Regions from separate parts of the Marinomonas dokdonensis genome, predicted to be linked through region 3. Evidence: predicted binding sites of a transcription regulator. Region 3 holds the regulator's gene; each other region holds the start of a gene.
The links. The regulator PhoB, encoded in region 3, activates phosphate uptake and scavenging genes when phosphate is short. The targets are predictions, from matches to a motif close to TGTCATANNNNTGTCANA.
Positions count from the first base shown of each region.

Region 1: a site for PhoB is predicted at 1,839-1,856, ahead of ACUM5Y_RS01880 (inorganic phosphate transporter). Genes of this name have one in related genera too.
Region 2: a site for PhoB is predicted at 1,873-1,890, ahead of phnD (phosphate/phosphite/phosphonate ABC transporter substrate-binding protein). Genes of this name have one in related genera too.

Region 1 is NZ_JBRAND010000001.1:402,040-405,277, forward strand. Features, by position in the region: gene ACUM5Y_RS01880 (inorganic phosphate transporter) at 156-1,727, opposite strand; gene ACUM5Y_RS01885 (L-serine ammonia-lyase) at 2,073-3,238, opposite strand, start outside.
Region 2 is NZ_JBRAND010000002.1:423,139-426,376, forward strand. Features, by position in the region: gene phnE (phosphonate ABC transporter, permease protein PhnE) at 1-83, opposite strand, end outside; gene phnC (phosphonate ABC transporter ATP-binding protein) at 83-877, opposite strand; gene phnD (phosphate/phosphite/phosphonate ABC transporter substrate-binding protein) at 887-1,828, opposite strand; gene ACUM5Y_RS06455 (helix-turn-helix domain-containing protein) at 1,985-2,722, opposite strand; gene ACUM5Y_RS06460 (TRAP transporter large permease) at 2,843-3,238, opposite strand, start outside.
Region 3 is NZ_JBRAND010000003.1:102,730-105,967, forward strand. Features, by position in the region: gene ACUM5Y_RS08240 (chorismate--pyruvate lyase family protein) at 1-339, shown strand, start outside; gene ubiA (4-hydroxybenzoate octaprenyltransferase) at 332-1,204, shown strand; gene phoB (phosphate regulon transcriptional regulator PhoB) at 1,270-1,965, shown strand; gene phoR (phosphate regulon sensor histidine kinase PhoR) at 1,962-3,238, shown strand, end outside.

The DNA of each region.
Region 1 (3,238 bases), on a different contig from region 3:
TCTATTAAAGGTTCTAGCTGAACTCCATCCTTAAAGTAAAAATCCCGAATATCCTGTATTCGAACGCCGACTCATGTTTTTTATATCACACCCAGACGGGCGAATACATATAAAAAAGGCCAGCTAAGCTGGCCCTTTGGGAGTCTATAGGATACTTATGATAATGAGTAACCCAACAACATATAGAAGATTGCTGCCGATAAAATACCTGACGCTGGGACAGTAATAACCCAAGCGGCCGCAATTCGTAATAAAGCAGAACGCTTCACTAGCTCTTTCTTAGTGGCTTTCTTCAGGCCTTTGCGCTCGCGCGAGCTAATAGGTGAAGAAGCTTGCTCTTGCTTTAGCTCACGAAGAATCGCACGCTTCTCTTCTACATCCGCCTGCTTAAAACGTTCCACAAAAGCTTGTGTTTGCTGTCCATCGTGGCCCGCATCCTCAGAGTGAGAAATGATCGCCGCCAATTTTTTATCGTAGGAAACTTTTAGGTATTCACGCAGGAAGCCCACACCAAATACACCACCCACAGCAATATGCGTGGAACTTACCGGTAAGCCCAATTGAGAGGCGATGATTACCGTAATCGCCGCGGCCATTGCCACACAGTAAGCGCGTGTTTTATCCAACTCGGTAATTTCACTGCCCACGGTACGAATCAGTTTCGGCCCAAACAGCGCCAAGCCAATCGCAATACCGATAGCGCCAACCAACATAACCCATAGAGGAATCGCAGCCTTGCTCGATACCGCTCCTGTTGTCAGTGCATCGGTGATCGCCGCTAGAGGCCCGATAGCATTGGCCACATCGTTGGCACCATGAGCAAAACTCAACAAGGCTGCAGACACAATTAATGGAATGGTGAACAAGTTGTTCACATCATCTTTGGTGTTGGACAAAGATGCCGCCGCTTTTTCAACAATAGGACGTACAACAAAATACGTTGTTAAAGCGATGGCAAAACCAATCAGCCCTGCTGACACTATGTCTAGGGACCAAAGCTTTTTCAAACCTTTGAGAATTAAGTAAGTAGAGAAAGCCCAAACCATCAGACTCACCAACAGAGGTACCGTTTTCTTAGCGGCTTCCAGCATGTCGCCTTTGTAGGTGACATTACGCTTAATGTAGATCAAGAAACCTGCAGCAATTAGACCACCTAATACGGGCGAAATGACCCAGCTGGCAGCAATGGCAATCATCTGATTCCAGTTGGCAATATCCCATCCGCCTGCCGCAATACCGGCGCCTAACACGCCACCCACAATTGAGTGTGTGGTTGATACCGGCGCACCTAAATAAGTTGCTAGATTTAGCCAGATCGCGCCCGCTAACAGTGCCGCCATCATCACCCAAATAAAGGTTTCAGCTTCAGCGATTGCATTTGGGTTAATGATACCTTTCTTAATAGTACCAACCACATGACCACCCGCAATAATAGCACCGGCCGCCTCAAAGACTGCAGCAATTAAGATTGCACCTGTCATGGACAAAGCTTTAGCGCCAACGGCAGGACCTACGTTATTCGCCACGTCATTCGCACCAATGTTCAGCGCCATATAAGCACCAATTGCCGAAGCCACAGCTAAAATAGAGACATTAGACACACTAATGCCAATGGTGGAAGCATAAAAACCAGACACTAGGACAAATGCTAGCGCGATTAATACACGAATAAATTCGTTACCCCCTAATAGGGTCGAATTTTGATTAGGGTTCTTTTGTTGATCCATACCGGCTCTTCTACTTAATTAAATTAATGCCAAACTCTTAATGACGAATCCGCAAGTCACTAACAAAGTGTACGTCCTAACACCCGAGATAATTTGACCATACATCTACTTTGTCATAATTCTGTAAGATATATTTCGGGCGCCATTCTACACTGGGATAAATAAGATATATACCCCTAGTTTTAAGGCACAAAAAAGGCACCTGACTTTTTATTCAAAGATCAGGTGCCCTAGTAAATGAAGCGCTCTATTGGGCTCATTTTGATTTTATAAAAACTAGTTTAATATCAGATACTTGAATACTTTATTAAGCAACCAAGAAGACATATTTCAGCGATACAATTATTAACATTCGATCACGTTTACAGCCAAACCACCTCTTGAGGTTTCCTTGTATTTATCATTCATATCTCGTCCTGTATCACGCATGGTTCTAATGACTTTATCCAAGGAGACATAGTGACTGCCATCTCCACGAATCGCCATTGAAGCTGAGTTAATAGCTTTCATGGCCGCCATGGCATTACGTTCAATACAAGGTACTTGAACCAGCCCACCAATCGGGTCGCAGGTCAGCCCCAAATTATGTTCCATACCAATTTCTGCAGCGTTTTCAATTTGTTCCGGTGTGCCTCCTGTAGCAGCTGCAAGACCTGCCGCAGCCATCGCACAGGCGGAGCCCACTTCTCCTTGGCAGCCTACTTCTGCTCCCGAAATGGAGGCATTCTCTTTAAACAATAAGCCAATCGCAGATGCAGTTAGAAAGAAATCAATGATCCCTTGTTCATCCGAGCGCGGACAAAAATCCCAATAATAGTGCAACACAGAAGGAATAATGCCAGCCGCTCCATTTGTGGGGGCAGTCACTACTCGACCTCCTGCAGCATTTTCTTCGTTAACGGCCAATGCGTATAAATTCACCCAGTCCATAGCACCCAACGAAGGGGTAATCATATCCATGCGAGTTTTCTTTGTTAAATCACGATATAGGCTAGGAGCACGACGCTTTACCTTTAGACCACCAGGAAGGATGCCTTCGCGAGCTATGCCATTTTTGACACACTCTTTCATCACCGACCAAATAGCGAGAATGCCATCTTTAATGTCTTGCTCTGATCGCCAGCACTTTTCATTTTCTAGCATGATTTCGGCAATCGTCATGTCATGCTCATGACACAGGCCTATTAATGTATCGGCATTATGAAAGTCATAAGGTAGAACTCTATTATCTTCTACTAATTCGATCTCACCCTGAGCATTTTCTTGGAGAATAAAGCCGCCACCGACTGAATAGAAAGTTGCTTTTTTTACTTCCTGCCCATGAGCATCATAGGCAATAAAGGTCATGCCATTTGCATGAAAATCTAATCGGTCAATACGGTGATAAATCAAATCTGCTTGGCTATCAAAAGTGATGGCATGCTCCTGTAGCAAATGGATACGAGAATTGTCTGTAATCTGAACGACTCTATCCTCCACCGTATTCGGGTCAATTTTGTCTGGGTATTCCC
Region 2 (3,238 bases), on a different contig from region 3:
AAGTAGAGGGCAAAAAATACCCAAAGCGCGATGCGAACACGCTTATTCGGCACAAGGTAATGAGGCTTTTGCCAAGTGCGCATTAGGTAATCTCCTCACTGTCTTCCAGTTCTTCTTCGTCCTGTTTTACTGTCGTCCAGTCTTCATCACCGTAAATACGTGTAAGTACGTCTTCGGTGAGATTTTCTGGCTTATCATCAAAGACGATAGCGCCACCTTGCAAACCAATAATACGGTCGACAAACTGCATTGCTAGAGGAACATCATGTATGTTGATAATGGCAGATAGGGACTTTTCGCGACAAATAGACCGAATAAGGCGCATGATTTGTCGAGAGTTCTTCGGGTCCAAACTGGCCGTCGGTTCATCTACCAAGAGTAAATGTGGATCTTGCGCTAGGGCTCTGGCAATACCAACACGCTGGCGTTGTCCGCCTGATAATTCATCAGCACGTTTATTTGCATGGTCAATTAAGCCCACACGGTCTAGATATTCAAAGGCATTGTTGATGTCTTGCTCTGGGTATTTACGCAAAAACGTGCGCCAGAAAGGCAAGTAACCTAGTCGTCCAGACAGGACATTTTCCATCACACTAAGGCGTTCTACTAAGGCATATTCTTGGAAGATCATACCGATATGACGACGCTGTTCGCGGATTTTGCTGGCCGATAGATGGCTCAATTGGACGTCGTCCAAGGTGATTTGGCCTTCGCTCGGATCAATAAGGCGGTTTACACAACGGATTAATGTGGATTTACCGGCCCCACTGGGGCCGATAAGTCCAACAATTTCACCATCTGGAACCTCGAAGCTAATATCCTTTAAAACCCAAGGACCTGTTTTATATCGCTTCTTTAGATGTTGAATAGTAAGCACAAGATGATCCTATCGGCAGTTGTATGATACGCCATTGGCTTCATCAATCTTACGAATCACACTCCAATGTTCTTTAAAGGTAATTGGCAAGAATTGGCCTTCTTTAGCGAATTCTTCCTGAAGCTTAGTGCCCGCCCATTGGTAAGAGAAAAAGGCTTCTTTAATTTTCGCTTGTAGCTCAGGTGTTAGGTTATGTGCCACACCATAGCTGGTAGTTGGGAAGGTTTGAGATTTATAGATGGAGTGAATTTGTGAAGCTTTCACAACGTCACGGTCGATCATACGGTTCAAAACAGAGTTGGCAACGGCCGCTGCTGGGTAGTCTTTATTGGCGACACCTAGAATAGAGTTGTCATGCTTACCAGAGAACAATGGCTCGAAGTCACGCTCAGGGATCAAATCAAAATCAGCTTTCAAAATCGCAGAAGGGGCTTTGAAACCAGAGTTAGACGTTTGTGACGTAAAGGCCATTTTGCTGCCTTTAATGTCTTGTGGAGAGTTGATGCCAGAGTTCGGGTAAGTGATGATTTCCATCTCGTAACCGAATGATCCGTCTGCTGCTGCCATCATAGTAAATGGACGATAACCTGCACAAGCAACTGCTAATGGGTTAGAGCCTGTGTTAAAGCCAGCAATGTGAAGACGGCCTGCACGCATAGCTTCAATTTGCGCAGCGTTAGATTGAACAGGGAAGAAACGTACTTTTTTACCAGTAACGCCTTCCATGTGTTCAAGGAACTCGGACCAAACATCTGCATACACAGCAGGATCTTCAACAGGTGTGTAAGCAAAGATAAGCGTGCTTGGGTCGATTAATTTAGACTTGTCTGTTGGGATGTCGGCAATCAAATCTTTATCTTGATCAACGTAGCGGCTATCTAGTGTGAATGCAGCATGAGCAGCGCTCACAGAACATAACGAGACAAGTAGTGCTGGGTATATCGCTTTCATGGTGTTGCTCCAGAGTTAATGATAATCAAACACTACTGGGGCTTTGTGACATTCATGTTAAAACATGCGAATTAATATATATATTTTAAAATAGATAAGTTGGAGGGGAGGGAGACTGTTTGGTGACAACGGCATTCATCAGCGTTGTGTAGAGGCCTAGTAACTACGAAGGTGTCTCGGAGTGTGCCCATAATGGCGCTGGAATAGGTTGGTCATGGCGCTTTGGTTACTGAATCCTGCTTCTTCCGCCACAATGGATAAAGGCTTGTTTGTGGTGAGAATCAAGTCGTAAGCTTTTTCTAGGCGTTTTCTTAAAATGAACTGGTAGGGTGTAACAGATGCTGCTTTAGTGAACAGTTCACTAAAATGCCCTGGGCTGACATGGTACATTTCAGCAAGCTGGGCAATGGAAAGTTTCTGATCAATATGCTCGTCGATAAAGCGTGAAATAGAGTCCACATCGAGCTTTTTACGATCCTTATATTGGCGAGTATCCCCTAAAATTCGTGAATGCAGAGACGCTACTAAGCTGAGCGTGCAGCCTTGACCGGCTTCTGGAAATAACTCAAAAGTATTGGACTCCCTTGATAGATAGGAGATCAACATCTTCAAACTATCGTCAGCAGAGAAATAATGGGGGCGTTCAAAAAGTGTTTCTAGTCGGCTGTGAATCGGTAGGCTCGGTATATCAATTACTATGTGACTATTTTCACCAATTCCTTCGAAATAGTGTGTTTCACTGGCAGGGGCAATACAGCCATGAAGATTGTCAACCACACCCCCTTTACCATCAATTTCGAATAAGGCATGTCCTCTTTCGGCGATAATTAATTGGTGGTGGTTGTGATTATGTTGATCACTTTCATTAGCTAATACAACACTTTTTACATGCATTTCGAACCTAAAAATTTTGTCAATCTTTACACATTCTTATATTTTTTAGGTTAAGTCAATAGGAATTGTTATCGATTACACAACTCAACAGAATGGCTTCTGCTGAGTTGTGTTTAGGGTCTACCAGCTTGGTCCACCAAGGACTCTTGGTAACCATAGAGCCGTTTCTGGAAAGATCAAAATGACGAACAAAACAATCAATTGAATGATGATGAAGGGGATCACCCCAGCGTACATGTGTTTTAACGTAATACTGGCGGGCGAAATTGCTCTTAGGTAGAAAATCGATGGTGCTAAAGGTGGTGTTAAGTAGCTAGTTTGCAGTACCACTAAGAAGGCAACACAGAACCAGATGTCATCAAACCCTAGCAAACGCACAATTGGTATAGCCACAGGAATGACAATAAGCACAACCGACATCATGTCTAATAAGAAGCCTGCAATAAAGGCAATAAACAAGATCAACGCCAGTACTGTGTAGGGACTAAAACCCGATCCAGTTAGCAAGGACTGAAC
Region 3 (3,238 bases):
AGGGATGCCACGCGTATCCGCACTGTGGTTTTACATTGTGATGGTGAAGCCGTCATTTTAGCCCGCTCAGTGGTACCAGCCAGCGCACTCAAAGGCCGCTGGCGACAGGTAAAGCATCTAAAGACCAAACCGCTCGGCGGCTATTTATTCCAACATAGGGCTCTAAAACGCAGCCCAATTGAAGTGGCAAAGCTTCCAAAGAATCTATTTCCTAATCAAAACAAAGCCTTATGGGCACGTCGATCTGTTTTTCTGCAGCATGGTCAAGGTATACTGGTTAACGAAGTATTTTTCGACACCATCACTCATCTAGCGCAGCCATTTAAAACTTATGAATAAGATCATCGCCTACGCAGAATTGACTCGCTTTAACCGTCCCATTGGTTCATTTTTACTGATGTGGCCAACATTATGGGCATTATGGCTCGCTGCAGACGGCCTCCCCGATTTATCCTTAATCGTGATTTTTATATTGGGTGTTTTTAGCATGCGCTCTGCTGGTTGCGTAATAAATGATTATGCAGATCGCAAAGTCGATGGTCATGTTGACCGCACCAAGAATCGTCCTTTGCCCTCGGGCCGGGTGAGCGAGAAAGAAGCCTTAGCCTTATTCGCAGGCCTTGCTTTACTCAGCTTTGTATTGGTGCTCTTTACCGATTTACAAACCATCTTATTGTCTGTGGTTGGTCTAGGCTTAGCCGCACTTTACCCTTTCATGAAACGCTATACCCATTTACCGCAACTCTTCTTAGGGCTGGCATTTTCATGGGCCATTCCAATGGCTTACAGCGCCCAAGGCGGTAATCTTGCGGACCCACAACTGTGGATGCTATTTGTGGCAAATTGCTTCTGGACCATAGCTTACGACACCTACTATGCCATCACAGACCGGCCTGACGATTTAAAAATTGGCATCAAATCAACCGCCATTCTCTTCGCCCAATACGATTTATTGGTCATTGTGTGTTTGCAAGGCCTGATGCTGTCACTGATGTTTTGGGTGGGTATCTTGTCTGCCCAACATTGGCCTTATTTTGTCGCGCTATTGGTCTGCCTCTGGCTTTTCTATCAGCAGTTTCAGCAATCCAAAACCCGCGATCGCCAAGCCTGCTTTAAATCCTTCCTAGACAATAACCGCGTTGGCTACACTCTATTCCTAGGCATTATCGGCAGCTATTTTGTTGAATATATGGCAACGATGTGACATTTTAACCTAATTGTCACATTTGGTCGTTTTAATAAACCGTTCCTGAGATGAGGATAGATCCTGTGACCGGTAAAAAAGTATTAATAATTGATGATGAGTCTTCCATACGTGAAATGATTGCCGTTGCCCTAGAGATGGCCGGCTACGAGTATTTGGAAGCAGAAAACAGCCAACAAGCCCATGAAATTATTGTTGACCATCGACCTGACCTAATTCTTGTCGATTGGATGATGCCTGGCGGCAGTGGCATAGAGCTAACTCGACGCCTGAAAAAAGACACAACCACGGCGGAAATCCCCGTTATTATGCTGACCGCAAAAAGCGAAGAAGATAATAAGATTCAAGGATTAGAAGTTGGTGCGGACGATTACATCACCAAACCTTTCTCGCCCCGTGAACTGGTGGCACGCTTAAAAGCGGTATTGCGCCGTGCGACACCTCAAGGCGTCGATGAGCCGATCGAAGTAGAAGGTTTAGTACTCGACCCAATCAGTCAGCGCGTTACCATTGGTAGCCGTCCATTAGAAATGGGGCCAACCGAGTACCGCTTACTCAAATTTTTAATGACTCACCAAGAACGAGCTTATTCTCGCGCACAGCTGCTTGATCAAGTGTGGGGTGGCAATGTTTACGTCGAAGAGCGCACCGTCGATGTTCATATTCGTCGTTTACGTAAAGCCATTGGCAACACCCATGACACCCTGATCCAAACCGTACGCGGCACAGGTTATCGTTTTTCAGCTAAAAGGACGGCATGAAAACCATCTGGCGTAACACCATACTGCGTTGGCTCATTGGCCTCGCCGCCTGTATTACTATTGGCCTAGTTTTAGGTCATTTGTTGGCGGTGGTTTTGCTGTATGTTCTCGGCACCCTATATTGGCAGTTTTATCAGCTTTATACCTTCCACCATTGGCTGCGCCACTCTGGTCGCAAAGCCCCACCAGAAACCAGCGGTATCTGGGGTGAAGTATTTGATTCGGTTTATCGCTTGCAGAAAAAGCAACGTAAATCGAAACGCCGTATGCGCCAAGCCTTAACTCGAATTGAAAGCTCTACCGCCGCCTTAAAAGAAGGCGTTATTATGGCGGACAACCAAGGCAACTTGGAATGGTGGAACAATTCCGCGGCACACTTTCTAGGCCTGATGCGTCCTGTCGATCGCGGCCAAGCCATCACCAACATAGTACGTAACCCAGATTTCTTCCGTTACTTTAGCCAAAAGCGTTTTGGCGAACCTCTGGTAATTAAATCGCCAGCAAAAAGCGGTGTTTATTTAGAAATACAAACCACCCTTTATGATAAAAATGATCACCTGATTTTTATCCGTGATGTGACTCGCCTGCACCTGTTAGAACAAATGCGTAAAGACTTTGTGGCCAACGCTTCTCACGAGTTAAAAACGCCCCTCACGGTGATTAAAGGCTATCTTGAAACCCTTTCCATGTTTAAAGACAGTTTGCCTGCCAGTATGCAAAAAGGCATAGTGAATATGTCTGATCAATCTGAACGCATGGAACACCTGATAGAAGATCTACTGCTGCTCTCGCGTCTAGAAAGCAATGATAAACGCGAAGTAGACCAATGGCTTAAAGTAAGTGATTTGATTCAGGCCATCCAGAAAATGGCTTCGCCGATTCTCACCGACCAACATCAACTCACTTTTGATATTCCTGAAGATGCGCGCTTGTATGGCTCCTTTAAAGAGCTATACAGTGCCTTCTCGAACTTGGTCGTAAATGCAATTAAATACTCACCAGACGGTGGTGAAATTACCGTAATGTGGGAAGCAAACGAATTTAGTGGTGTCTTTTCGGTACAGGATACCGGTTTGGGTATTGAGCCGCGTTATATCCCTCGCCTTACGGAACGCTTTTTCCGTGTGGATAAAGGCCGAGGCTCCAAAACTGGCGGCACAGGCTTGGGCTTAGCCATTGTAAAGCACGTTATTTTACACCACGATGCCAAGCTACAAATTCGTAGCCAGCCAGGCTTCGGCAGCACCTTCTCCTGCCATTTCCCCGCCAGCCG